Regions from separate parts of the Paenibacillus sp. P2(2022) genome, predicted to be linked through region 2. Evidence: riboswitches for the same ligand, from Rfam matches in the RefSeq annotation. Region 2 holds a riboswitch; each other region holds the start of a gene.
What was found. A riboswitch is a leader RNA that binds a small molecule or an ion and turns the genes downstream of it on or off. The one in region 2 is predicted to bind cyclic di-AMP.

Region 1 (7,354 bases), on a different contig from region 2:
TTCTATGCAATCTATTTACCAACGCATTGAGGAGCTCATTAAGGAACGAGGTATGACGAAAAAGGCGTTTTGCCAGCAGTTGGGCATTAGTACAGGGAACTTTGGAGATTGGAAAAGAGGAAAAACGACACCAGGCACGAATAAACTCATAGAAATCGCTTCTTTTTTTGACGCTAGTCTGGATTGGATTATGCTGGGTCGAGACGTGCAGAGTAAGGTGCTGAAGGAGTCGCAGGACCCTTATTTTTTTGGAGCTTCAGGGCAACTGAATTGCCAGGGGGGATCGCTAAGTGAGGCGGAAAGAGATTTTATACTTGAGTATATTGAATTTACCCGCTTTCGTAAAGAGAAAAACCAGCCCAATTCAACTACTGATTAATGTTTGCTGTGGGATTTGATAAGGACATTCTAATGTGACAATTGAAAATTAATTAGAAAAAGCTACAGTGTCGGAGGGGAAACGTTGTGGGAGATCAAACTATTTATCAGCGGATTGAAGCTTTAATTAAGGATCGAGGAATGACCAAGAAGGCATTTTGTGAAAAGCTTAAAATTAGCTCAGGGAATCTCGGTGATTGGAGAAGGGGAAAAACAACGCCAGGTACCGCCCATTTGATTCAGATTTCGGACTTTTTTAATGTATCGCTCGACTGGTTGATGAAAGGGATTAAGCCAGGGGAAGGCGTGCTTCAGGAGCAGAAGGCTGCTTATTTTTTTGGGGTGATGGGGCCACTGAATTGCCAGGCTGAAGATCTTGAGACAGAAGAACAGAACTTTATTTTAGAATACGTTGAATTTGCGAAGTACCGTAAGCAAAAAAGAGAGAAGGACAAAACAAAACTTGAATAATCTATGGCTAAACGCCTGGGTGATAACCCGTAAAACGAACTGAGGGTTCGGTTTACGGGTTTATTTGGTTTCCTGATAATATGGCGACGCATTGGTTGCTGAAATGCTTGTTCGGTTTAGTGTGGTGTCGCCTCCTTATAATCGTTATCGTCGATATTCAGAATTGCAGCAACTTGTTTTCTGTACCTTTGTGCTTTGCGGGTGCCGTGAATCAGATTGGACAAGCGTGAAGGCGGAATATTATGTGTCTCGCAAAATGTTTTCTGATCCAGCCGAAGCTCGACAAGCCTTTGTTTGATGGCCCACCCGAAGGAGGTGACAGGCATTTTGTTGTTCAAGAGAAATCGCCCCTTACGGATTCTTACGGAATAATTGGTGTGATATAATAATCATCAGTAAACATGTTAGAATTAACCATCTAAAACTATGATACACTTTTATACGTGTTTATACAATCTTAAATACGGTATTTCGTTAAAATAATTACTTAATTAAGTGCAAAAAGTGAAAATAATCCGACTATGGTCTGTTATTGGTGTGAATTTGGGATACATGAATAAAAATACTCTGCCGCTTGAGAAAAGGGCAGAGTATTTTTATTGTGACTGCTAGATTGGTAAACGACGCATCAGAGGGATGCTGGAAGGTGTTTAAATAGGACGGAGGAGGAAAAGGGTCTGGATGCATTCAATTGGCTGCTATGGCTCATATAGGGTGGCTGAGTGATATAGGAGCTGGTCCGATGGCTGTGGAAAAGATGGCGCTGATATGAGCTTGGCGTAGGTTTGTTAATCTTCTTCCAGGTGGTAAGCAACTCGCTGGTCATATGATCGATAAGAGGATTTTTTTCCTCATAAGGAGGATTGAGCAGTCTAAAGGCATCTTCGATACAGAAGGATACCGCTGTGGCAAAATAGCCGTGAATGGTCTGTTCTATATCGCTTCCGAGGAGGGAGTTAATCCAAGTGTGGACAGTAGCGAGTGTGCCAATTGCATTGTATTGAGTGAGTGTGTCTTCCAGTTGGTCAAATGCGAGCCAAGGATAAAGAGCCTTGGTGAGCTTGAGCAGTCGCTGGCCAGAAAGTCGCGACTCTTTTACATGCTGCGAGGAAGGATGTTGGGTGTGCAACATTTTATCAATAAGGGCGATCCGCCAACCGTCATTCTGCTGGATGGCTGCATACAGACTTTTAATGGCCATGCCGTCAAGGGTTGTGATTTGAGGATACCAATCGTCTCGCATGTAATGTTTCAGATCCTGAAGACTGTTCAGGTGTCCGGCGCGGAAACGCTCCTCCAATCCGTAGAAACGGGTGAAACCACCAATAGGTAAGGAAGGGTCCAACAATAATGCGTAGTTTAGCAACCGGTTACCTTTATGCAGGACGGTTCGCCTCCTTGAAGTGAATATTTGTGTGATGTTATTTGACTTGAATCTTATTTTTATAATAATAATTCAAATATTTATGTAATATATATTTACACTTTGAACTCAATTATGTCAAATTAAATAATTTTATTGCTTATATATGTTATATAAAGTTACATTAAAAATAATTATAATATTCTTGTTTACAAATTGTTGCTGAGAGAGTATAATAAATCTGTTGCCTCAATACATTATGACATGCGGTCGTGGTGGAATGGCAGACACGCTATCTTGAGGGGGTAGTGGGCGTACGCCCGTGGAGGTTCGAGTCCTCTCGACCGCATTATATGCAATACCCAGTTGAAAAAGCATCCTGACACGTTTTACGTGAAGGGATGCTTTTTTTGTTAAATACTTTTCGTCATATCCTCCCGTCACAGAAGCGGTCGTATGGACAACGGACCGCTCGTTAACTGTAATGCATAAAGATTGTCAGTTTTTCTGCAAAAGCTTCTTAATATCTCCTACAAGCTTGTCTGGAGTGGTTTGCGGCGCATAACGCTTAAATACGTTACCTTCTCGTGTAATTAAGAATTTAGTAAAATTCCATTTGATCGCTTTGGAGCCTAATACGCCTGGAGCAGTGTGGGTCAGGTAGCGAAATAGAGGATGTGCCTGATCACCGTTAACATCTGTCTTGGCGAACATGGGAAAAGTCACTCCGTAATTGAGTTGGCAAAACTCGGAGATCTCCTCGCTGGAACCCGGCTCTTGTTTGGCGAACTGGTTGCTGGGAAATCCCAAAATTTCGAGCCCCTGTTCATGATACTGGTCATATAGCTCTTGTAGCGCCTTGTACTGGGGGGTTAACCCACATTTGCTGGCAGTATTCACGATAAGAAGAACTTTCCCTTCGTATGTGGATAACGGAATTTGTGCCCCTTGTAGGGTCTGTGCATCATATTTATATACGCTCATGATATCCCTCCTAATTCAATATTCTACAATTAAATTGTGAACAATTCAACAAGGGGTTGCAAGTCCAGAAGAGTCTACAGACATTGTGCATTGTAAAATCGTCTTTTGTTCAAAACGGTAAATCGCACTTCAAATGGAGCAAATTGAGGTGTTTCTTCTTATAAAAGAGGGTTCATTCGATAATTATCTAGTACATATAGCGCATTTTCTTTCTTTTTTATAAATAAAGGGCAACCGTACCATACCCTACGCCAATATTGACATGCCTTTCATTTTCAAAAAGAGGTGAAATACAGAGTTTTAGAGAGATACGAGAAGCATAGGTTGGTTGTAAGCGTTATCCTTAATCTTCTATGCTCTAAAGGGTGATTTATAGCCTTGCCGTTGAGCTTTACAGTCTTCCTTGCACGGGTGTATGATTCAAGACGTAATTTCAAATTAACAACAATGAAGCAACAACGAATTGTCTAAAGCGCTGAATTTTGCAGTTGCAAAAGCGGGGGAACCAACGAGTATATACGGCTTTGCAAGCCGTGTGTCTCATGGGGTGAATTTTCCGGCCAAGTGCCGTAAATAGGGCGACTCTCACGTCCGAATCCGACAGCTAACCTCGTAAGCGTACAGGGAGAGGCAACAAACCGCCGTGTGCAGCCATGGTTTATTTTATCATGGAATGTATGAAGCCGGAGGAAGCCTTTTTCCTTCGGCTTCTTTTTGTTGTCTTTTTATACCGGGAGAGGAGCTACTGATGGAAGGTCGGTTAATTATTGTCACTGCACCGAATGAAGCGGGCAGAAGTTTTGTGAAATTGCTTATGTTCAAAAAATTGGCGTTTGCAGTTCTCACAAATAGCACCCAGGAGGAACGACAGCTCAAAAAAATGGGTGTGGAGCACATTGTGCGCATCAATACGATGCAAGCGGGAAAATGGAATTTTCCTAAAAAAGAAATTGGTAGTGTGTATTTGTTTGAAAACAGCTTGAATCTAACTTGCCGTTTCCTGCAAATATGTCGGCCACTAACATCAGAATTGATCTATGTTATTACGCACGGCTGTAATCCACAAGGAATTTATCGGGGATTGGGAGCGGACCATGTGATCTACACATTGAACGGAGAGGTGGGTTTCCTGCTGAACGGATAAGCACTTATAACATAGCTGGTTTATGATTTTATGATGGAATCAAAAGGGCAATCTGAAAAGCGATACGGAGGGTATGAACATGATGGATTTATACATGCTGCTCGTGATGGCTGTGAGTTATGGAGTGATACTGCTGTTTGTACGCTGGTGTGATGCGCAGACCTCAAAAGGAGGGCGAAGAGGATGATCGTTGTGCTAGGACTTACGGCTATTGTGTTGGTGTATTTAATCTACGCACTCCTGAATCCTGAAAAATTCTAGTCAACTATAGGATCGAGCAGGCGGGAACAGCAGATCAAGAATGCAGCATCAGAGATGCAGATTTTCGCAAACGTGTGCACTCAATGGATGGTCTGAATCAGGTCTGTTGTTCCAAATGCAGGAGCATTTTAAGGAGGAATAGAGGATGGAGCTACTGCAAATTGGGATTGTGATCATCATATTGTTGCTCTTGGTAAAGCCGATGGGCACCTATATGTATCACGTATTCTCGAATGAACCGAATCGGACGGATCGGATTTTTGGTGGAACGGAAAAGCTGATTTATAAGGCTGTAGGCTTGAAGAAACAGGACAGCATGCATTGGACCACGTACGCTATGAGTTTCATTGCAACCAATGTGGTGCTTGTGGGGATCAGCTACCTGCTATTGCGCTTGCAGGCTATACTTCCGGGCAATCCGGTTGGGAACAGTAATATGGAAGCATCATTGGCATTTAATACAGTAATCAGCTTTATGACCAATACGAATCTCCAACATTACAGCGGAGAAAGCGGGCTTACGTATCTGACGCAGATGGCGTTCGTCACGATGATGATGTTTACTTCGGCTGCTTCGGGGTTTTCGGTTGCTGCGGCTTTTATGAGGGGATTGACGCGGCGCGGTGAAGGGCTGGGTAATTTTTTTCAAGATTTTATTAAAGCCAACATACGGATTTTCCTGCCGCTTGCCTTTGTACTTACGCTGGTGCTGGTGGGATTAAAAGTACCACAGACGCTACAACCCACGGCGGATATTACGACTTTAAGTGGTACACAGCAGCAGATTGCTATGGGACCCATTGCCTCATTGGAATCCATCAAGCATTTGGGCACGAACGGGGGCGGTTTTGCGGGAGCTAATTCTGCACATCCTTTTGAAAATCCAAATCCTTGGACGAACGTACTGGAAATTTTGGCAATGTGGGTAATGCCGGCTTCGCTGCCGTATACATTTGGATTGTTTGCCCGTAATCGCAAGCAGGGCTGGATTATTTTCAGCTCGATGATGGTCTTGTTCCTTATTTTTCTATCCATAACGTATGTGTCGGAGAAAACAGGTAATCCGTTAATCCAGGCACTGGGTATGGATGCATCTCAGGGAAGCATGGAAGGGAAAGAAGTTCGTTTCGGTATTGGCCAATCGGCATTATTCACTGCGGTCACAACGGCGGCAACGACAGGTTCGGTCAATAATATGCATGATACATTGACCCCGCTAGGTGGTATGGCTGCTTTGGGAGAAATGATGCTAAACGTCATTTTTGGCGGCAAGGGCGTCGGGCTGATGAATATGCTGATGTATGCGATTCTGGGAGTGTTTATATGCGGACTGATGGTCGGAAGAACCCCGGAATTTATGGGTAGGAAAATTGAAGGCAAGGAAATGAAACTGATTGCAATTGCTATTTTGGTACATCCGTTTCTTATTCTTGCTCCCACTGCGCTTGCGTTTATGAGTCATTGGGGATATGATGCGGTCTCTAACCCCGGATATCACGGGTTGACTCAGGTGCTCTATGAATATGCATCATCTGCGGCAAATAACGGCTCGGGATTTGAAGGTCTTTCGGATAACAACGTGTTTTGGAACGTTACAACAGGAGCGGTTATGTTCTTTGGACGATATGTATCCATGATTGCATTGCTGGCTGTGGCGGCTTCGTTGAATGCCAAAGCGCCGACCCCGGTGACGATGGGTACACTGCGCACGGACAACAAGCTGTTTGGAGCCATCCTAATCGGAGTGGTCCTGTTGATTGGTGCGTTAACCTTTTTGCCGGTGATCGTACTGGGTCCTGTAGCTGAATTTTTGACCATGTGATGAAGAATGAGCATAGAAGGAAAATGAGAATGGATGAACGGGGTGCTTGATCATGAAGGAACAACGCAAACGCATGCTGGATAGAAGCATCTTGAAGCAGGCGGTCAAGGATAGCTTTATCAAATTAAATCCGATGATCATGATGAAAAATCCTGTCATGTTCGTCGTGGAGATCGGCACATTGGTCGTACTGCTCATGCTGCTGCTTCCCGGTTATTTTGGAACCGGCAAGGAAATGGGCTTTAACTTGGCTGTATTTATTATTTTGTTGTTCACGCTGCTTTTTGCTAACTTTGCTGAAGCGCTCGCGGAGGGACGGGGGAAAGCACAAGCAGCTTCCTTGAAAAAATCCAAGCAGGACTCACAAGCTAATAAGCTCGTCGGGAATGAGATTCAGGTGGTCAGCTCAACAGCATTGCGTAAAGGTGACCTGGTAATCGTCTCTCAGGGCGAAATGATTCCAAGCGATGGTGAGGTTATTGAAGGCCTGGCCTCGGTGGATGAATCTGCAATTACGGGAGAATCAGCTCCGGTCATTAAGGAATCGGGCGGTGATTTTTGCTCGGTAACCGGCGGGACGCGGGTAGTCAGTGACCGCATTAAGGTGCGGATTACGACTGAGCCGGGTGAAACGTTTATTGATAAAATGATTTCGCTCGTGGAAGGTGCACAGCGGCAAAAAACACCAAATGAAATTGCGCTGAATACATTGCTGATTAGCTTAACGATTATTTTTCTCATTGTGGTGGTGACACTGGCCCCGATAGCCCGTCATTTTAAGATTGATTTGCCTGTCCCCGTGCTGATTTCGTTGCTGGTCTGTCTGATTCCGACCACGATTGGCGGGCTTTTGTCGGCCATTGGGATTGCTGGTATGGACCGAGTTACCCAGTTTAACGTGCTGGCCATGTCAGGCAAGGCGGTAGAAGCA
Region 2 (7,354 bases):
AGTGATTTTATGTCCTATGTGACGCAATATTACAGTGACAACCCGGCAGTACCGCAGGAAATATTATTACCGGATTCTCCTAAGCTGATAAAGGCAAAATCGGCTGATGTCGATCAACCGATTGCAGCAGAAACTGAACTTTACAGTGCGATCACAGCTGAGACTGCCAGCATTACAGCTGAGACTGCCAGCATTACAGATGAGGAAGCAGTGCAAACGGAGTCAGACCGTTCTGCTGACCCACTGCGGGTAGCCGAAGCACGAGCGTTATATGCAGAAGGAACGATTCAAGACCCAGTTGGTGACCAAGCAGCCGAGGAAACAGAAACTGAAACTCAACTATCCGGTGGATTGGAGGACCCAACGGCGGCAGCTCTCGCTTTGGCTGAATGGCTGGATGTAAAGGTACTTGTGCCGCAGCGTGGGCTGAAAAAGCAAATGACGGGGATGGCGACGGAAAATGCACGTGTTGCTTTGGATGAAAAGTTTAAACTGATCGAGCGGGATGAGGAACGGACCTCCAAAGCTGCAAGCAATCTGGGACGTGCCATTGGGCTGGATAGTCTGCATCGGGTAGAGGCGTTCGATAATTCCAACATTCAGGGTTCCGATCCAGTGTCGGCCATGATCGTCTTTATTGACGGTAAGCCTGCCAAAAAAGAGTATCGAAAATACAAGATCCGTTCTGTGCAGGGACCAGATGATTATGAAACGATGCGTGAGGTTATTCGGCGCCGATATGAACGTGTACTGAAGGAAAATCTCGAGCGTCCCGATTTGATCATTGTTGATGGTGGTCGTGGACAAATAAAAGCGGCAACCGATGTATTGGAAAATGAGTTGGGCTTGTTTATTCCTGTGTGTGGTTTGGTGAAAGATGCCAAACACAGAACTTCCCAACTACTGATGGGGGATACATTTGAGGCCGTAACACTTGCACGCAACAGCGAGGAATTTTATCTGCTGCAACGGATTCAGGATGAGGTTCACCGTTTTGCGATTACGTTTCACCGTGAGCAGCGCGGCAAATCTATGGTAACTTCCCAGTTGGACTCCATTCCGGGCATTGGAGAGAAACGGCGTAAGTTGCTGCTTAAGCATTTTGGGTCGCTCAAAAAAATAAGAGAGGCCAGCGTCGAAGACTTCCGGCCTCTCTCTATTGGGGATAAACTTGCTCGTCAGATTATAGCTGCCCTTCGGGAGGAGGAGTCGTAGAATACGGCTCCTCTTTTTTCACGGATTCAAACATGATTCGATTAGGTTTTTTAGGACTAAACCAGTAAATGATGTAGCCTACAATAGCCGGAAGTAAGATCCAGAATAAACCGGCGCTCACATTCACGGTGTCTCCCAAACTTATCACACTAAGCCCCATTAATATGCTGTCAAAAATAACGTGGCTGAACATGGCAGCGATAAAGCCGTAACGCAGGAACACGAAGCTAAACAGCAAACCAAGAAAAGTCAGCTCAATAGGTCTTGAAATCACCGGATAGATTGGATAAAGCGTATGTCCCAGTGCCCAAATAAGCGTAGTGATCAGACAAGCAACAAACGTATTTTTGACTATTTTTTTTACCATCGGAATACCAAATAGACGGTAAACAGTCTCTTCTCCAATACCTGCCATCCAGGCCATAATCGGTAGTAGCCATGGATAAGCCATATTGTAAGGGGATTGCGTGGCGTCTGTAGTGGAGAATGTATTAAATGTACGCTCCAATACAAAGAACAAAATGGATTGTACGCCGAGTAAAATGAAGGCCCACAAGTAACCGACATACATACTGCGAAGCACATACAGCCCGTAGCCCGGCTCTTTGGCCCGTGGCCATGCATTGAGTCCAACCTGACGCATAAGGCCGTCACCACCAACCAAGGAGAAGTAGAGGGCTACAGCCATGAAGAAGGTAACACCGACCTGGAATACCATAAGAAATATAAGCATGCCCTTACTGCCTGCTTCAGCTTGTAATAAAGGCAGCATGTTCATGGTCCCAGCTATACTAGCAATAAAATAAACAATGGACAGAACAATACCGCGTACAAATGAAGTATGTCGTCGGGTGAGTGACGCATACACAATGGCAAGTACACCCAGGACAAAGCTAAATAGGGCATAACCCGCATAAGTCATCCAATTCGCCCAGTATGTTTGATTTTTAACATAGTCGGTATAAGACGAAGGGGCTGAAAAGCTTTGGGTAAATGAGCGAACATCCCCATCTTCAAAGGTAAAAGCCAGCGTAAGGACCGAGGCGCCGATTTTCTTTTCGTCCACGGTATATTTTAATCCACCTTCCCCCTCAGTGGTCGCAAGCTTCAATTCCGATGGCTTAAAGCCAAAGCGTTTGATCCATTTTGCTGCAGCCTGTTCCTTGGCTTCAAGCGTCATGTCGCCCTCAGCTATACGTACAAGCTTGCTTCGTGCTTGTTCATCTGTAGAAACATCAGCCTGTGTGTAATTGGTGCTGGAGGTGATCCGTTTAAAGCTAACGACCTTCCCGGTGGATAAATCCACATGAATTTGCAGCTTGCCCTTCGCTGAGGAGTCAGGCAAATCAACCCGAAAGGTTTCATAAGGATAATTTTTTTTCCATGTACGATCGTACGCTTGAAGCAGTTTTTCTCTGGATAAATAACCGTACAAATCTGTTTCAGCCTGATAGGTCACGACAGGCTTCTCTGGCTGTGATTCCGTATAGCCCAGCTCGGAACGGGCAAAGTCCAAGGCGTGTACGATCGCTTCTTGTTTGCTGATGACCTTTGCATTCATCAATGATTCCGGACTTGGATTGCTAAGCGAGGGAATAAGCAATTGAAAGATAAAAAAGCAAATCAGGCCAACCCCGCCCAGCAAGCCTAATTTTTTGAAGTTGGCCGTGAGCACGACCGGTTTCCCGATAGGATTCATGAGTTTCCTCCTTAATCTGTAAATAAGAACATCCATTAAAGATATCATACTGCACAGGTTCCCGCCAACAGACCAGCGATATTCATGAAAACAGAGTGAAAGCACTTTAAAGTTTTAATAAAATTAGATAAGCTGTGATTAAGCGATGCCCAATCGCAAATTAAAGCCAATTTCACGTTTTTTCGGCGAAATCGGTTTTGTGATCTGGATAGAGAAGGATTATAATCTTGAGGCAATGCCTATGAAATATATGGGTAATGACATACATTTAAGCCGAATTTCTGTGAGAAAACGGGGGAACCATGTTACTGGGGTGAATTTTACAGCCGATCCTGATGGATCGGAAGTGTAAATAGGGCATACTGTGCTGCCCGAATCCGTCAGCTAACCTCGTAGGCTGTGGGCAGGAACCAAGTCAGGCACTCGGTTTTCCGGTGTCTTTTTTTGTGTGTATAAGTGTGAATAAAAGTTTGCTGAGTTAAGGACGCTGCGCGTTCCATTTGATCTTCCAATCGCTGTTGCCACTGAATTTTTTTTGATTTTCTAGACCTTGATACGGGTAAAATTCAGAGTCAAAGGCGAGCGCTATCGCTTCTCCAGATTCAAATGGACCGCTTCGCTGCTGCCCGCCTTAAAGTCATCAAACGTTCCATGAGGTAGTTACGTATAAAGTGTAGTGAGTATTGAAAGGCAAAAGTATCCCGCTTTGCGGATACTTTTCTGATTTATAAAAGAAACTGAAAAGAATTGGTGATTTTATGAGCTGAGCGATCTCCATGCTCATAGTTCACCAAGGAGGAGAAGTGATGAATAAATGAATCCCAATGCAAGCTGGCTTCGGCTTTCTCCACCGCAAATATTCGTTGCAGGCTTTGCCATTATCATTCTAATAGGTAGTTTATTGTTAATGCTGCCCATTTCTAATACAACAGGAAAACCACTTGCGTTTATAGACGCTTTGTTTACTGCCGCTTCCGCGACCTGTGTAACTGGGCTTGTCGTTAAGGATACAGGGCTCTTTTTTACAACCTTTGGTCAAATTGTCATCGTTGCGCTGATTCAGATTGGCGGACTTGGCTTTATGACTATGGCTACCTTGATCGCGCTGGTGTTCAAGCGTCGGATTTCCTTGCGGGAGCGCCTTATTTTGCAAGAAGCGATGAATCAGACCTCTGTCGAAGGAATTGTCGGATTGATCCGCAAGGTGCTATGGTACTCGCTGATGATTGAGGGCGTATGTGCAGCTATTTTTTCGATTCGCTGGTCATTTGATATGCCTGTCGGCAGGGCGATTTATTTTGGAATCTGGCATGCCATTTCCATGTTTAATAACGCTGGTTTTGATTTGTTCGGTGAATTTCGTAGCCTGACAGGTTATGTATATGATCCGATTGTTAATTTTACAGCCATGTTTCTCATTATTTCGGGTGGTATTGGTTTTGTAGTGATGTCTGACCTGGCAGATTATCGCAAGCGTAAGAGACTGTCCTTGCATACCAAGGTGGTACTCAGCATGACAGCTGCTCTGATTGTCGTCGGGACGCTTGTCATTTTTGTATTTGAGTTTACGAATCCGAAGACGCTTGGCTCGCTTGATTGGGGTGGTAAACTGCTGGGTTCTTTATTCCAGTCCGTTACCCCTCGCACCGCAGGTGCCAACACGCTGGACATTGCAGGCTTGCGGCAGGCTACGCAGTTTTTTATCATCATACTCATGTTTATTGGGGCTTCGCCTGGCTCCACTGGAGGCGGGATTAAGACCACTACATTTGCTCTGCTCATTGGAGCGGTGTTTTCGATGCTGCGGGGACGGGAAGACATTGTGCTGTTCCGGTACCGACTTGCGCAGGCACGCATTTATAAGGCTTTGACTATTACCTTGCTGGGGTTGCTGTTCGTGATTGGGGTGACGATGATTCTGTCCGCAACCGAAGATCATCATTTTCTGATGATCTTGTTCGAGACGGTGTCTGCCTTTGGTACGGTAGGACTGTCCATGGGGCTTACACCTGATTTGACAGTTGTAGGCAAGCTGGTGATTACTCTGACGATGTTTGCAGGCAGGCTGGGTCCACTCACGCTAGCTTATGCACTGGGACCGAAAAAGGGTAAGGAATTGTATCGTCATCCAGAAGGTAAAATAATTATAGGGTAAGGGAGTTTTCGAGTAGATATGAAAACGCAGCAGTTTGTAGTCATTGGCTTGGGACGGTTTGGCTCAAGCCTGGCTTTGCAATTGGTGGATATGGGGTGCGAGGTGCTGGGCATTGATCGGAATGAGGATGTTGTGGACAGTATGAGTGAGATTCTGACACATACTGTCGTGGCGGACGCTACAGATGAGGATGCGTTGCGGTCACTCGGCATACGTAATTTCGATTGCGGCATTGTTGCGATTGGTGATGATATTCAGGTAAGCATCCTGACCGCCATTTTGCTGAAGGAGCTGGGTGTGAGAAAAGTCGTAGCCAAAGCCATATCTGTGCTGCATGGGCGTGCGTTAGAGAAGCTTGGGGTGGACCGAGTCATTTATCCGGAACGGGATATGGGTATTCGAGTAGCGCATCAGCTGGTCACGCCTAATCTGCTCGATTATTTGGAGCTGTCCAAGGAATACAGCATTGTAGAACTTAATGTGCCTGCATGTCTGAATGGCAAAACGTTGGCAGAATTAAATGCGCGCACCCGCTTTGGTTGCAGCATCGTGGCGCTTCATACGGCGAATGGTATCTTGATCGCACCGACAGCTATGGATCGGCTGAAAGCAGACGATATTATGGTCATTATCGGCTCCAATGATAATATCGGCCGCTTTGAGGATGAGGTCGTTAATGTCAATGAAGAGGGTTAAATCCTCTATACCATACGGTAGCCTGCAAACGATGCGCGTGTCTCGCTAATCCAGCGTCGTGCTGTTGGGCCGAGATCGGCCGTTTCTGAGTAGATGAGGGAGGTCGTTCGGCGTGTCTCCTTCAAATCAGGCAAGTACAATGCAGTAAGTCCATTATCTCGCAGCAGTTCGCTGCGCAAATAGGATTTGGGCAGCAAAGCGGATGCCTTGCAGGTGGGAAGCAGGCGTACAATCGCCTCGAAGGAGTCGATTTCCATGCGGATATCCGGCATAATGCCGCTACGCTGGAACAAGTCATCCGTCAGACTGCGGTACCAGGTTCCTTTGGAGAAAATAATCATCGGCAATCCTTGCAAGTCCTTCATTGAAGCCGTTCCTGTCTTGACAGTTAACTCATGTCCGATGGGGACGACTAGCTCCAAATGATCGTCAAATAACGGAATGCAACGCAGTCCAGCTTCATGAATGGCAGACCCGACAACGCCGGCGTCTGCTTTTTTGTCGCGTACAAAGGCAACGATTTCATGCGTCTTGCCGGTGAGCAGCTTTAACTCAGTCTGAGGATGCTTGCTCATGAAAGCTTCGACGAGGGTAGGCAGCGTCGTTTGGAGTGTCGTAAGACTTGCGCCCAGTGTAAGCATGCTCTGGGCTTCATTTTTGTGCTGGGACAGCTTTTGTAAGAAGCGAAGCTGACGTTGCCGTTGCTCCAGCGCGAAAGTATATACAAATCGGCCAGTCGATGTAATTTCGAGCCGTTTGCCCCGACGATCAAAGAGATGGACACCCAGCTCTTCCTCCAGCTTGGCAATTTTGCGGGACAGGGCGGGTTGGGACAAATTCAGCAGTTTGGAGGCTTTATTCAGGCTGGACTGCTCGACAATGACGGCAAAAGCGTTCAAATCCTCAAACAAATCTTCCACTTCCTCTCTATATGCAAAAAAGACATAATAATTAATACGTATATTGCAATTCCATTATAAGCCGAAAAGGAGTAACATGAAAGCGACACAAGATGTTCACACTTTTGTTTTTCCTTATAAGGGACACCTTGTTGAACATTCCCTGTCGGGAACTGTCATTTTATATGTTATATTACTATTGAAAACGCTATTATTGGGAGAAGGGAGCATGACCTAGATGAGAGGATTTTATTCCAGAAAGCTGCATTCGCTTCTTGGCGTCATTCCATTGGCTCTATTTTTTGTTGAGCATTTGGTGACGAACTTCACAGCGGTGGAGGGCGGCAAGGAAGGTTTTAATCGCAGCGTGGCCTTCCTGAATGGTTTGCCGCTGGTTATTGTGTTAGAAACGTTATTCATCTACTTGCCATTACTGTTCCACGGAATCTATGGCTTGTATATCGCTTATCAGGCTGACCCGAATGTCAAAAGGTTTGGCTATTCGCGTAACTGGCGCTTTTTGTTCCAGCGTATTTCCGGCGTCATTACGTTTGTATTTATTATCTGGCACGTATACGACACACGCTTTCAGGTGGCCCTGGGTAATGTAACTCATGAGGAGCTAGGCGGCGTAATGCATGGTATAGTGACGAACCCGGTCTATTTTATTTTGTATTTAATCAGTGTCGT
Region 3 (7,354 bases), on a different contig from region 2:
GTGCGTCGAGACTGCGTTTGATTTCCAACAGCGTATTTTTAGCCATTGCCTAACGACCACCTCTTTCCTTGTCCATTATAACGAATTTTAGAGGGATTGTCAAATCAAGCTAAATATTATAACAACACGAAAAATAAGTTGTCAATTTAATTTTTTGCGAACAGGAATAATATACATAAAAAATGACAAAAAGCCTCTAAAAAGAGGCTTTTGTTCAGATAAATCCTATTAGGCACATTGAATCTCAGATCGCCGAAGGCGTTACTTTAAGCGTTGACAAATTTTCAAGCTTCGGCAAACCGATGCGGTAGCTTCCCCTTGTTTCAATTCCACCCACTCCGCGGCTGCCACTGATGGTCTGATGAAACAAGTCTCCCATATTGACCGTATCACGGATCGAAGTAAATGCGGCCTTGGCAGCCACGTAAACGGGGTCCAGAGCGTGAATCAAGATACGCCCTGGGGAACTGGCAAAGTTGGCTCCCGCACGTAGCAGCGCCTCAAAATGGGACTGGCACGCACCCGCTACAATTGTCAGTGAATCCAGATGACGCTCATATTGTCTCGCTACCTGAATCGCTGCCACAAAATTTTGCGAATTCTTGTAGCTTTTCAAGCTGTACAAATCATAAGGCTGCGGTTGCTTTAGCACACCATCATGTCCAGTGATGACTACAATATCAGGACGAATGCGGGGAAGCAGTCGGTATAACGTATCCGCCATTGCCGATTCGTGAACGTGATGTCCCTCTGCGGGAACACGGAGCTGTTCATATAGACTGAGACATTTCCTTAAATAGCCAGGGTCTCCATCCAGATGAAGAACCTTTCCTGGCATTTCAAAATACGTTGACTCCACCGGATCACTCCACTCTCCAATCAGAGCCGCCTGGCTACGGGCAGCTTGCTGCTGGCGTGCCCGTTGCAAAAGATTAAGAGACTCCCCGGCCTTAATGTGGGCCTGTTGAGTCTTACCGCTAACCTGGTCTGCCGGCACTCTGACCAAATCGTTCACCGGGGAATCAGCCAGTAGCCGAAATTCCGTCCCCTTAATGATCGCTTTATCCCGCTGGATGTCCTCAACGCGAAACGTGACATCACCGCCGTACGATTTCCGAACGACCAAGTCTCCTAAACTCATCACACTGTATCACCCCTCCTATATCGTATGGGTGAATGCACAGTTTGGTTCCAATTTAGGATATTCCAGCCTCTAACAGCACGGCGCTGAGACGCGCAAATTCCTCGATACTCAGCGTTTCCCCTCGACGGGAAGGCTCAATACCAGCTTGTTGCAACAGCGGCTCCAGCGTGTCCCTGTTCTCTTTAGTGAAGAAGCGGCTTTTTAGGTTATTTGAAATGGTTTTACGACGTTGGGCAAAGGCGGCATGAACCACTTCAAAGAAATGCCTCTCGTCCACCACTTCCACCGGAGGAACTTCTCGTACACGCAGCCGAATAACTGCCGAATCAACATTCGGCTGAGGAATAAATACTGTATTCGGCACCGTACAGACTAACTCAGGCTCGCTGTAATATTGCACGGCTATGCTTAAGCTGCCGTAATCCTTCGTACCAGGAGACGCAGCCATGCGCTCAGCCACCTCCTTTTGAATCATAACGACGATATTCTCCAAAGGAAGCTTGTCCTCCAGTAGACGCATCAGAATCGGTGTAGTGACGTAATACGGCAGATTAGCGACGACACTCACTTTGCTCACGTCTGCAAAATCGACTGCGAACACCTCACGCAAGTCCAGCTTCAATACGTCTCCATGACGAACCTTTACGTGATCGTAAGGGGCCAGCACTTCTTCAAGAATGGGCAGCAGCCGCTGATCAATCTCGACAGCGGTAACTGCCTTAGCCGATTGCGCCAATTTTTCAGTCAAAGCTCCAATCCCCGGACCGATCTCAAGCGCACCCTTTGTATCATCCAAACCGGCAGCATTTACGATCTTGCTCAGAATATTTTGATCAATCAAAAAGTTTTGTCCCAAGCTCTTTTTGAACGAAAAACCGTGCTTTTGAATAATTTCCTTCGTACGCCGCGGTGTTGCTATATCTTGAATCCCTGTCATACGGATATCACAATCCTTCACTTTCGATTTGTGCCAGCGCACTGGCAAATTCCTCACGGCTGATCTGAAATACAGAGAGCCGCTTATGTAGCTGCTTTCCGTTACAATAGCCAATACCCAGTACATTCCCCAAGGCCATACGGCGTGCAGCAGCATTGGGATGGGTAATAAGTCCAGCGTCAATCAGGTCCGCCCATTCAATCAGCGGTTCGGCACCTTCCACTGTCGTATGTACCCGCGCAAGAGCGTGTCTGATGGCTTCCGGGGAGGCATTCTCTACGCCAATATCCCCTTTGCGCGTCGCCTCTGCCTCAGGTATAAAAGCCTGCTTGCAGCCGGGTACCTTGGAGGCGATGATTTTACGGATACGCTCCCCTGCATGATCGGGATCAGTTAAAATAATGACCCCCCGCCGTTCCTGCGCCAATGCAATTTTCCGCAGCGTCATTTTATTAATGGCTGAACCGCCAGTTTCTATCGTATCTGCTTCGACAGCACGGCGAATGGCTACCGTATCATCCCGGCCTTCCACCACGATCACTTCCTTGATCATCTTCGTTTCCCCTCCACTGCTACACAGCAACATATATTTATCTTTCCCTGCTTTTGAAAACAAAATAAGAAGAGGGTATCCTCTTCTTAGCATGGCATAACTATGTTGTTAATACTATCGCATTGTCCTCAACATACACAACCTGTTTTAGTTGATTTCCGGCTTTACAGGTCCGATAACATATACGGTTTTACCGTGCTTACGACCAAATTGGTTGGCCCGGCTTAAACTCTCATAATACACATCGATTTTGTGGCCTTTAATCGCGCCACCGGTATCCTCCGCACGGCGGAAGCCCACCCCTTCAATATACACCCACCACCCGATTGGGATTACACTCGGATCGACAGCGATGGTGCGTCCTTCCGTGACACGCGTGCCGGAGGCGGTACGTGTACCGATACCTGGCTCCTGTGCGGAATACGCCGTCATGGAGACATTTTGTAAAACTTTTCTATAATTAAAATTAATACCTGCTTTACGGACAGCACTGCCCGAACTAACCTTTGTAGCCTTAACCGCATCTTTAGGGCCGATGGAAGCAGCTAGAACGACCGGTTTCTTCTTCGTTCCTACCGCAATTACCTTATCCACACGATTCTGTGCGACTTCCTTGTTGACCAGCTGTTTGGATACCAATTTTCCATCATGGTATACCTTTTGAACATGCTGGACTACCACACCCGATTTGCCACTTTGAATGACTCGATTATCGCCTTTATAGAGACTTGGATCTGCCGTTTTGATGACCTGATAAGGCACTTGTTTTTTCTGTTCGACCTGCTGTTTCTTCACACGGACGATTTTTATGTCCATGTTAGCTGAAACAGAGGCATCCAACGCAGGGTAAACTTTATCCGTTGATGATAATTTATAGCCCGAAGTGCGAATGGCACCCTCTACTGTATTTTCTGTTGTGTACAGCTTTTTCGTCTTATTGCCTGAGGATACTTTAACCTGATTGGCACGTTTAATGACTACGCGATCCCCATCCTGTACTGCCCCATTTAGCGGCATGGAAATTGTATCATGCGGCTGAAGTGAAATAGAATGCTCATTGAGCAAATCTTGGAGCTTGGATTCCCGGGTTTCTACCGCAGATGCCTTACCATCGATGACAAAAAAGACTTGTTTTTTAGATTGCGTGTACATCAGAATTGAAATCATAATCGTTAGTGCGATTAGAAAAATAGCAACCAAAGCAGCCTGGCGCACATTCTCTTGCTTCCAACGTAATACGTAAGACATGCTGGATGAGCGTGACTCATGGGTCTCCTCTTTTCGGAAAATGCCCATTTCCTCCGTCCTCCTTACATAGCCCGCCGTCTGGAGTAAGACATAGTTGATCGTTGACGTGACTATAACAGATTTTCTACAAGACAAGCCCGTACTGCGACTGTCCTGCACCATGTACCCGTCTTCGCGGCATGCTGTCCTCCCCTGTTTAACCACAGTATGATGACAGATTTTCTTTTATTCACAACAAAAAAAGCCAAAGAAAGAGACTAGAGAGCTCTTTCGTGGCTTCCGACATGTGTGAATATGCGGGAAAACTCATGCACGAGATGGCTTCTCTCTTGTTACGCTTACGGGGTTAGCTGTCGGGTTCGGACGTAGAGAGTCGCCCTAGCTTAGGTCAACCGCTCATGGCGGTCGCCTTCACATTCACCCCGAAGACCCAGAAAGAAATCGAAATACGGCTTCTCTACCTGTTCATCCCATTCGGGAAATGAATTTCGGTTGAGCCGGCTGCTGAAGAGACATTCTCTCTTGCACATACGCCGGACGTACTGTAAGCCATATCGGTTCCCCCGTTCCCTGCAAAAGGGACTCAGCGAGACTGGTTCATGAAATGATTTGTTGATGTTTACACTCAACAACAATTCACTGAAAAGATGATATCCTGTTTCCATGCATGTTGTAAAGCAGGTTTCAAGTACATTTTTTAAAATATTCGGTTAAAAAATTGTAATATTCTTGAGTTTCCTGCAACAAAATCATAATTAGCTCCGTCTATCTCTTTATTTTGATTGATTTCTTCGCTTTTTCACTGAATGTCAAATCGTTCCAAAGCATTTTGGGTCGTAATGGATACCAATTCCTCCACCGTAATTCCCTTAATTTGGGCGGCTGCCTCTGCCACCAATCTCACATGGGCCGACTCATTTCGCTTCCCGCGAAACGGATGAGGCGTCAAGTATGGTGCGTCCGTTTCAATCAGCAGACGATCCAGCGGAACCTGGGCCAGTACCTCTTTTGGCTGCTTGGCATTTTTGAACGTTATGGGCCCGCCAAAGGAAAGGTGAAAGCCCATATCCAGCACCATTTTAGCGGTCTCCCAGCTCCCAGAAAAGGAGTGCATGACTCCGCCAATCTCGCTCGCCTTTTCCTCACGTAAAATTCTCACAATATCTTCATGCGCATCCCGGTTATGGATAACAATTGGCATGTTGAGCTCACGTGCCAGACCAATTTGGTTTCGAAGCACCCGCTGCTGTACATCCTTTGGTGATGTATCCCAATAGTAATCCAGACCGATCTCTCCGATCGCTACAACCTTTTTATGACTGCATAACGATGCAATCCATTCTAAATCCCCCTCCTGCATTGTAATAGCATCCTGCGGATGCCATCCAACGGCCGCATAAATAAAATCATACGTCTCAGCCAGCTTCATGGTGGATGGAATGGTCTCACGATTAAATCCGATATTGATCATCCGTGTTACTCCTGATTCGACAGCACGTGCTATAACTTCTTCACGGTCTTCGTCAAATTGTGGGGCATCCAGGTGAGTATGAGTGTCGAATAAATCCAAGGTTTTCATCTCCTTTTTTTACTTACATTTCTATATATTTGTCTATTGTTTGACAAAATAATTCCTTATTTCGGCAGGAAGCCTGTCTTTTACCCCGTTCAATTTATTTTGGGGAAAATACATGTGATATTTTCCTCGGTGAATGCCACTTATTGAGCGCACAATTTCTGAAACTTCGGATATTTCCCGCACCTCGCCCTGACGTCCAAGCAGTAAAATCTGGTTGTCCGTTGAGCCGCCCTGCCGAAACACATCATAAGGAAGATCTGTTGGAAAATCAATTTCAAGATCATATTCAGGATGCAATCCAGCCTCTTTCAAAGCCTCTCGAATATGGTCAACGGTATCTGTATCCATATTTTCAATCTCTACATATTTATACAATCTACGATCCATAAAACGGCTGCTCAAATCACTTAAAATTTCGTCCTTTTCCCGTTTCCATTGGCTAAATACCGTCTGAATCAAAGACTCATCGAGCATCAAATACTGCTCCACTGTTAGTTCTCCTTTTAACAGATCGGGCAGCGGATCAAGCAGAAAACCAAACTCATATCCGTTTTTGAACAATTCCTTTGCTCTCTTGAAAATTTTACGTAACAGGATTTCCGAGCTGCGTGTTACAGGATGGAAATAAATTTGCCAGTACATCTGATAGCGTGACATTAGATAATCCTCTACAGCATGCATACCCGACTCTTTTACGACAATTCTCCCATTATGAGGACGCAACAAACGTAAAATACGATCCAAATCAATCGTTCCGTAGTTAACACCTGTCGAATGAGCATCCCGCAACAAATAATCCATACGGTCAGCATCGAGCGGACTTGTTACCAGGTTGACAACAATCGGCTTATCATACGTTTTGGCTATAACCGCCGCGACTTTGTGGGGCAGCATCTCATCCACTTGCCGTAGCACAGCGTTAATCTTCGTGTCGCCCAGTACAATGCGGCATGTCCAATCCTCATGGTTCATATGAAAGGCTTCTTCAATGGAATGAGAAAATGGACCGTGCCCCACATCGTGCAACAAAGCAGCACACAGAGCAACCAGTCTTTCTTCCTTTGGCCAGTCGGGAAAGTCTCCACGTTCAAATTGGGAAATGATGCGTCTCGTAATCTCGTATACGCCCAGTGAATGTGAAAACCGGCTATGCTCCGCTCCATGAAACGTCAGATAAGATGTGCCTAACTGCCTAATGCGTCGTAAACGTTGGAACTCCGGCGTATTGATCAATCGCCATATCGCAGTATCCTGAACATGGATGTAATTATGTACCGGGTCCTTAAAAACTTTTTCTTCACTGAGTGGCTGGTGCAAGATATCAGCTCCTTTAATATTCGGAATAATGGATTAAAATACAATAAAATCCTAAACGTCCTCCCTTATTCGACATTGTTTGTCGTAATATGTCGAATTATCACTTTTCGACATTTCCAAATCGACACACAAGACAAATCATCCGTAAAATAAGGTAATTCACATGAATAAAGCTCTTTGTTCTAAATACTTTTGCATAATTAGGCTGTTACTACTTTTTTAAGGTTGACTGTTTTGGGAATCGTTGGTATAGTAAATATCAGAAAAGAGAAAATTTTGTCGAATGATGACACTTATATTATTTTAAACGGCGAGAGGAGCCTGATTTATTATGATGAAATCCACTGGTATTGTAAGAAAAGTTGACGAGCTCGGACGTGTTGTTATTCCAATCGAATTGCGCCGTACCCTGGGAATCGGAGAGAAAGACGCTTTGGAAATTTACGTTGATGGTGAGCGCATCATGCTTAAAAAATACGAGCCTGCTTGTATCTTCTGCGGCAATGCTGAGAACGTAATTTACTTCAAAGGGAAAATTGTTTGCCAAGATTGCATTTCCGAAATCCCAACACCTGT
Region 4 (7,354 bases), on a different contig from region 2:
TCTTCTTCTACATATTTTACCTTTACATTCAAAGAATTTTTTCTATGAGCATGATAGTAGAAAACAAAAATGCTAACTATGCTTTCAAGTGAACTCTTAATACAGGTACATCTGGAGAAGCAGATGGATTATCCAGTATTTCGACATGGCTGATCATATCTTGCCCGTCTGGAACGATTACTGGAGTAATTACAGGTAATCCACCCTGTTGAATTGCATCTAGATCAAATTCCATCAATAATTGCCCTGCTTTAATGCTATCTCCTACTTGAACTTTAGGATTAAATCCCTGTCCTTTGAGGGAAACGGTATTAATGCCGACATGTATCAAAACTTGTACGCCAGATTCATGTTCAATAATGAGAGCGTGTTTGCTTTTCTCCATAACATGAGCAACTTTTCCCGCGAAAGGAGCGGTGACCCTACCCTCAGACGGATGAATAGCGATGCCATCCCCCATAGCTTTTGTCGAGAATGCAGGATCTGGAACCTCTTCCAGAGAAACCACTTTTCCTTTAACCGGCGCTACCATGTCGAATTGTTCAATACGGGGAGCCGCCTTCTTTTTCAACCATTTAAACATAACGATGCCACCTTATTTAGAGATTACATTCATAAACAGCGATAGGAAAAAACTTCATCTTTTTAGGAACCGGTTCCACGAATTAAATAAAAACCGGATTGAAACCGATTTCTATTTGAATTATAGTGAATGCCTTTCCATGATGTCAAGGCGATGATGTTCATAACTTACATGAAAAGGAAGTAGACTACTATTTTATTGTCCGGTACATATTTTATGAGGTCAGAAAACTAACAATTGAAGGCATCATAGAGCTTAAATAGAGATTCCAATTCGGTTCTTCTTACAGGAAAAAGCAGCCTACAGTGGCTGCTTTTCTACAATACTGTTACTTCGTTAACGCTAGGCTTACCCTTCCAGCGCCTGCTTCAATTCCTCAGGCGAAGCGTCCCACCATTCCTGATTATGTGAAATCAGCAGGCTTCTGAGCGCTGCTTTATCTTCGCTGCCGAGATCATCCAGCATGAAACGGCGCTTGAGTGCATAATCCATACGATTAACATGATCGGCAAGAATTTTCCAGCCGCGTTTGGCTTCGTCGTCAATCAGCATCTCGCAGGCCGTCGCGCCACCATACATACGTCCTTCGGGCGTACGGTCCACAGCTACCCATACCAGCCATACCTGGCGTCCGTTCGGTACGTCCTCTTTATTCGTAGAGAACTTGATTCCACGTTCTACTTTACTTTTGGCATGCATGGCACCGACATCAATTTTCGCCTCTCCGCGGTCAATGATGACCGGGGACATGCTGTTCAGGTCGATTGAGCCTGCGCCGAAGCCCTTATGTTTACTCTTGCCACTGACAATATTCAGTGCAATCTGCTTTTTGCCGTCCGGTTGATTTTCACTCATGCGTCACTAGACCTCCAATTTCCGTCTTCACACTCATTCTACACTATAAATATTTTAACTAATAATCTCCCGAAAGCAAACATATACATGCTGTAGATGCTTGTCAACGGGAGGTATCCATTGTATGACCCCAGCACGCACCAAAATCGTTTTATTGTCCACACTAGCCCTCGGACTCCTCGCAGGGACGTTATGGTTTGCCTGGCAACCCCAATCGCAATCCGTCTCTCAGTCCGCAGGCAAACCACTATACGGCTCCGAGTCTGAGTCTGCGCTTGCGCCAAATATGGGCAAGCCTCTAGGGGCCAACATCATGCCCGATCTGCCCAAGAACCCTCCACAGCCCGCTTCGGAAATTCTCAGCAAACGGGTGGTGGAATATCACATTGATGTATCTCTGGAAAAAGGACGGGTTTTGCGAGGCACTGAGACACTGACCTGGAGGCATCCGGGTAAGAAAACTGTGAATGATCTGTATCTTCATCTATACCCGAATGCCTTCTCTTCCATGGAAACCACCTTTATGAAAGAATCCGGCGGAAAGCTGCGCGGAGACACCATGCCTAAGGATGGCTTTGGCTCCATGACGCTGACCGAACTAAAAACAGAAGACGGTTTATCTCTCATGCACCGCACTCAATATGTACAACCAGATGACGGTAACGCAAGCGACCGTTCGCTCATAAAGGTGCGTCTACCCAAGCCGGTACGAGGTGGCGAAGAAATCACACTATATATGAAGTTTGAAGTCAAACTGCCTGGCATTTTTGCTCGTATGGGTGCGACAGATGATTTTGTAATGGCTGGACAGTGGTTTCCAAAGCTCAGCGTCTATGAGACTGCAGGACAACGTGGACGCGCCGAAGAGGGCTGGAACCTCCATCAGTACCATGGCAACTCCGAGTTCTATGCCGACTTTGGAATTTACAGTATACGGATTCGGGTGCCTGAAACACACATCGTAGCAGCGACCGGTTTTCCCACCCGTGGTGCAGTACGACAGAACGGCCAGAAAATATATCAATTTTATGCCGATGATGTACACGATTTTGCCTGGTCTGCTTCACCCAACTTTGTAGCCGTAGAAGAACCCTTCTCTTCTACTGAGGTTCCTGGTGTCAAAATCAAGCTCTATCTGGACCCGTCCCATAAGGAACTCAAAGGACGTTACATGAGCGCAGCCAAGGCTGCCCTTTCGTACTACAGCAAATGGTACGGGCCTTATCCATATTCCACTCTATCCATCGTCGTTCCACCCAAAACAGGCAGTGGAGCCGGCGGCATGGAATATCCGACACTCATCACGGCCGCAGCTGCGGACCAACTGAATCCTGGCTATAATCTGGAACGGACGCTGGTTCATGAAATTGGGCATCAATATTTCTACGGAATGGTAGCCAACAATGAATTTGAGGAGCCTTGGCTGGATGAAGGCTTCACCTCCTATGCAGAGGAACGGCTCATGGAACAAGAATATGGGCTTACCCCCAACTTGCCATTACAATCGGGACAGGTAGCTTCCCCACAGCCGCTAAACCGCGAATCCTGGAAGTACGGATCGGCGGCTGAGTATGCGCAAAATGCCTATTCACGAGGTAAATTAGTACTACGAGGTATTGAGCGTCAGGTGGGTATGAAAAAAATGGACCGGATTATGCGGACCTACGTCCAGACTTATCGATTCAAGCATCCGACCTCACAGGATTTTCAACATGTCGTGGAGAGAGTGACCGGACGATCATGGAGCCACTATTTTGAACAATATGTATATGACGGCCAGATGGCGGATTTTTCAGTCGATCGCATCATGAACCACAAGCTGGAGAATGGATACGAAGCAGTCGTGACGCTCAGCAAAAAAGGAGCAGATTATCCCAAAATCCCTGTTCAATTTACCTTCAAGGATGGCACAACGATATTCAAGGCATGGGATGGTGCGGGCAAAAGTACAACTTTCCGACTCAAAAGCGCTTCCCCCGTGTCCTATGTGACTGTAGATCCTCTATACACTATTGCACTGGAGAACAAGCATATTAATAATAGCCTGAAGGCTGAATTGGATGAAAAACAACAAACCCGTTGGAGTGTAAGTGTAACCAAGCTGTTGGAGACACTGCTTGGAAGTCTGTCATGGTGAGGTGTCTATAGATGCGGACTGTTATAAAAGAAGGCTGGGCGCTGGTACGCATACGCTTTTATATCGTTATCATTTTATTTCTGTATCGTCTGCTGTGGGGAGTATTTCTCTATAGGCTGGTACAGTCTGCCGTTATCCCGCTGCTGCTACGTTATCCTGATCAGAGCCAAAACGAACTGGGAAAGACCTTGTTTTGGATGGAGGGCCAGATCGCCTTGATGGACAGCCGGGAAGTACATATGTACTTGTGGATATTACTAGGGGCGACCGTATTGCGCATACTAATCACTCCCTTCATTAGAGCTGGCATATATCAAAGCCTGCATACCGATGCGTCTGAACCGCAAAGCCTGTCCTTCTTCAAGGGGATGAAACGCCACGGTATGTCATCGCTATTGTATTACATCATCGAGTTGGGTTTGCTGCTGCTTCCCGCCTTTTGGGTGGTACCGAGACTCTATCCTATTGTAGTAGGAACGTTGCAATCTTCCTCTTACCTGCTACATTTGTTGCCCTATGCCATGGGGTGGATAGCTTACGGTTGGGTCATTCGGCAGTGCATCCTGTATATGCAGTTGGGCACTGTCAGTGGTCACACCATACTATCCTCCCTGCTCGCCTTCTTTCGCCAGCTTCTTCCGGCTGTTGGTGTATCCCTGTTGCTCGGTACTTGTGTGTTGCTAGTTTTCGGTCTATTTGGCACCGTGGCGATGATTTGGACGGGTATGTTGGCACTGATTCTCCAGCAATCGTATCATTTTGTTACCAGTCTGGTCAGGCTGTGGCATATCAGTTCACAGTATCGGCTATGGCACATCGATATCTCCAGCAGAGGCTAACCCCTCACAATATCCTCTCTCCTGCATTTTCAGCTGTCGAAAAAACTTTTTTCTTTCCCGTGCAAACGGCACATAACTGAATACTGTTAACAGAATCTGTTCCTAGAGCGTTAGGGACAGATTTTTTTTGTAACTTTTTGCGATGAAACATTTGCCAAAGCCTGCTGTCTTTGTTACAATAATCGCAGTGAACTGATAGTAACAACTTTGTAATCTTTATTGTAACCTTTATCTTAAAAACATCGTTGTCGTGAATACTGCTCTCCAAGGTGCACATCTTAAGTTAAGCCTAATTCCTGGCACCTAGGAAGCGGGGGAACCAGTTTGGGTGAATTGATCTCGCAACAGAGTGGTCATAGGGGAACCTTCTACCGAATCCTTAAGCTAACCTCGCAGGCATTGGAAGGGGTATATTTTTTTTGAAGAAGAAGCTAACGATCGCAGCCATGGGTCTCGCCATTGCCTTTACATCTTTTACATTCGGTGGCAGCAGTGCATTTGCAGACTCTAAGATGGACCAGGTCATCCAAGATGCCAAAGGAACGAACTACAGAAGCGGAGGCACTACACTCGAGGGATTCGATTGCTCCGGCTTCACAATGTATGTATTCAACAAACTGGGAATTAAACTGCCGCATCAATCTGGATCACAATTCAAAATGGGTTCTTCTGTATCCCGCGATGAAATGAGACCAGGCGACCTGGTGTTCTTCAACACCACAGGAAGAGGCGTTTCCCATGTAGGTATCTTCGTAGGTGAAGGGAAATTCGCCCACTCCTCGACTTCACGTGGTGTAGTAGTTAGCTCACTGAACGAAAATTATTACGCTAACCGTTATGTCGGTGCAAAAAGAATTATGAGCACAGACGCTTACCATTCTGTAGCTTCAGATATTCCTGATGACGACAACGTAGAATAACTACCGCACAGCAAGCTAACCCTAGCCGCAATTTGATTCTGGCCGGAATCGAATTGCGGTTTTTTATGTCCACTACATCGCAATGATTATCATTACTGACGAACTGACACCTCAAAAGGTTTCAATTTTAGCGAACATCGTCGGTTTTACCGTCACCGCTGGGGGAGCATATGAGCAGTAAATCCTTCTTATTGAATGTATACCCGACTTAGGTACGAAATAAACACGCTTGCCATTCTCCTACAACTTGTCTACAATCTGTGGTTAATGATTGAAGTACCTGCATAAGGAGGAATGGAAAAGTGCCGGCCTCAATATCCAACTACCGGATCGTACCGATGGACGAGCATCAAGCGGCTGAAATCTGTGAGTGGCGCTATGATCCCCCCTACAACATATACGGCTGGCTTCCCTGGGAACAAATGAAGGCACTTGAAGTCGAATTTGGAAGTCCCACGCTTCGCCAAGAGCAATATGTTGCGGTCCTGGACGAAGAGAATGAGCTGACGGGATTTGCTCAATATTTCCCTATGGTCGGTGTGACCCGGCTGGGTCTTGGAATGCATCCCGAAAGATGCGGACATGGCACAGGCTCCGATTTTGTCCGGGCCATTGCCGAGGAAGCCAGACGGCGGCATCCGCAGAATGAAATTGACCTAGAGGTTCTCACTTGGAATCAGCGGGCTATCCGAGCCTACAAGGCAGCTGGATTTGAGCTGACGGATACCTATGAACGCCAGACTCCAGATGGCAGAAAACCGTTCCATTGTATGGTATATCGTCCTGAACAACAGAATCGGGTTCTATAAATAAGAGCGCCTTCACTATACAACCGCGATGTTGTATAGCGAAGGCGCTCTTCATATATACGACAGATCATTACAAACTCAATGACTGCTGCGCATTTTTTCGAAAGCTTCATTATATTGTTGGGCTTCCTTAATATCTACGGCCATAATACCGCCATCGTCCCAGGAGGTCAAACGCAGAGTCACGGTCTTGTAATCAATCGTAATAAATGGATGGTGATTAAATGCCTCAGATATAGCGGCAACTTCATCCACGAAGGCAATTCCTTTCATAAAACTGGAAAAATTATATTTCCGAACGATCCAACGTCCTTCCTCCAGTTCCCAGCCCTCCAGCTTCTCCAGATGTGCTTCAATCTCTTCTTGTGTAAAAGGCATGTTACGAACTCCTCCCCGTTTATACGGAAGCCTTTCAGCCGCTTAGATGCGGCCAAAACTACGATATATTGGTGTACATATTACCACGGCCCCGTTGATAAATCCATAAGACGGCCATCAAATCAATGGGACCGACGTCAGCTCCTCATCCCCGATGAGTACATAGATCCGGTGCTGCTCCGGCTCATAAATCACAACACCGCTGCCTACAGTGATTATAGGTTCTGTGCCCAGTGCATAAAATAAGTCTTCTGCCAAAGCCTCATTGACTTCCTGGCGCCCCGCTGGGTCCAGCCTGTCCCAATCTTCTGCTTCCATTTCAAAAAATTCATAGCTATCTGGAATGCGTCCCACAGCCTCTGTCAAATCGTTCAAAATTTGTTCATACTCGCGCCCATGCTTTACTCCCATGCTATTTCCTCCAGTGGTTCAGCGATTCAATACATAATCACTTTATTATACCGGAAATTCGCCCTTAACAAAAAAGAGAGTTTTGTCGATAAATACTATAATCCGTCTCATAATGACGCGCTTGGGGCAAGGACGACCCATGCGGCATGAAAGGATTCAAAATCTATTCTCATGGATGAGGTGTATCATGCAAATTACAACCATTATTGGACTTGTGCTCGGGCTTTTGTCACTGGTCGTCGGGATGATCCTGAAGGGCGCGCCAGTCGTCAATCTGGTCAATAATCCCGCTGCTTACATGATTATTTTCGTCGGAACAGCAGCAAGTATATTCATGGCGTTTCCGATGGATGACATGAAACGGGTGCCAAAGCTGTTTAAAATTATTTTCACCCAGCAGAAATTGCTGGATCGCAAGGAGC

Region 1: another riboswitch for cyclic di-AMP. It lies ahead of MMB75_RS07695 (hypothetical protein); the one in region 2 lies ahead of MMB75_RS17565 (TrkH family potassium uptake protein).
Region 3: another riboswitch for cyclic di-AMP. It lies ahead of MMB75_RS23095 (3D domain-containing protein); the one in region 2 lies ahead of MMB75_RS17565 (TrkH family potassium uptake protein).
Region 4: another riboswitch for cyclic di-AMP. It lies ahead of MMB75_RS25150 (C40 family peptidase); the one in region 2 lies ahead of MMB75_RS17565 (TrkH family potassium uptake protein).

What each region holds. Positions count from the first base shown of each region.
Region 1 is NZ_JAKWFI010000002.1:113,178-120,531, forward strand. It holds gene MMB75_RS07665 (helix-turn-helix domain-containing protein) at 5-379, shown strand; gene MMB75_RS07670 (helix-turn-helix domain-containing protein) at 466-849, shown strand; gene MMB75_RS07675 (Rha family transcriptional regulator) at 966-1,187, opposite strand; gene MMB75_RS07680 (urease accessory protein UreF) at 1,478-2,215, opposite strand; tRNA gene MMB75_RS07685 (tRNA-Leu) at 2,479-2,561, shown strand; gene MMB75_RS07690 (glutathione peroxidase) at 2,711-3,196, opposite strand; cyclic di-AMP (ydaO/yuaA leader) riboswitch at 3,660-3,831, shown strand; gene MMB75_RS07695 (hypothetical protein) at 3,945-4,340, shown strand; gene MMB75_RS26215 (potassium-transporting ATPase subunit F) at 4,524-4,601, shown strand; gene kdpA (potassium-transporting ATPase subunit KdpA) at 4,747-6,423, shown strand; gene kdpB (potassium-transporting ATPase subunit KdpB) at 6,476-7,354, shown strand, end outside.
Region 2 is NZ_JAKWFI010000005.1:128,185-135,538, forward strand. It holds gene uvrC (excinuclease ABC subunit UvrC) at 1-1,215, shown strand, start outside; gene MMB75_RS17560 (CPBP family intramembrane glutamic endopeptidase) at 1,184-2,914, opposite strand; cyclic di-AMP (ydaO/yuaA leader) riboswitch at 3,176-3,328, shown strand; gene MMB75_RS17565 (TrkH family potassium uptake protein) at 3,729-5,069, shown strand; gene MMB75_RS17570 (potassium channel family protein) at 5,088-5,765, shown strand; gene MMB75_RS17575 (LysR family transcriptional regulator) at 5,771-6,676, opposite strand; gene MMB75_RS17580 (succinate dehydrogenase cytochrome b558 subunit) at 6,903-7,354, shown strand, end outside.
Region 3 is NZ_JAKWFI010000011.1:10,217-17,570, reverse strand. It holds gene veg (biofilm formation stimulator Veg) at 1-46, opposite strand, end outside; gene yabG (sporulation peptidase YabG) at 245-1,141, opposite strand; gene rsmA (16S rRNA (adenine(1518)-N(6)/adenine(1519)-N(6))-dimethyltransferase RsmA) at 1,197-2,081, opposite strand; gene rnmV (ribonuclease M5) at 2,089-2,634, opposite strand; gene MMB75_RS23095 (3D domain-containing protein) at 2,782-3,930, opposite strand; cyclic di-AMP (ydaO/yuaA leader) riboswitch at 4,202-4,481, opposite strand; gene MMB75_RS23090 (TatD family hydrolase) at 4,682-5,452, opposite strand; gene MMB75_RS23085 (HD domain-containing protein) at 5,495-6,778, opposite strand; gene MMB75_RS23080 (AbrB/MazE/SpoVT family DNA-binding domain-containing protein) at 7,110-7,354, shown strand, end outside.
Region 4 is NZ_JAKWFI010000017.1:15,046-22,399, reverse strand. It holds gene MMB75_RS25170 (PTS sugar transporter subunit IIA) at 77-583, opposite strand; gene MMB75_RS25165 (YwhD family protein) at 932-1,438, opposite strand; gene MMB75_RS25160 (M1 family metallopeptidase) at 1,563-3,575, shown strand; gene MMB75_RS25155 (hypothetical protein) at 3,587-4,414, shown strand; cyclic di-AMP (ydaO/yuaA leader) riboswitch at 4,691-4,828, shown strand; gene MMB75_RS25150 (C40 family peptidase) at 4,834-5,334, shown strand; gene MMB75_RS25145 (GNAT family N-acetyltransferase) at 5,637-6,143, shown strand; gene MMB75_RS25140 (4a-hydroxytetrahydrobiopterin dehydratase) at 6,222-6,521, opposite strand; gene MMB75_RS25135 (hypothetical protein) at 6,639-6,932, opposite strand; gene motA (flagellar motor stator protein MotA) at 7,120-7,354, shown strand, end outside.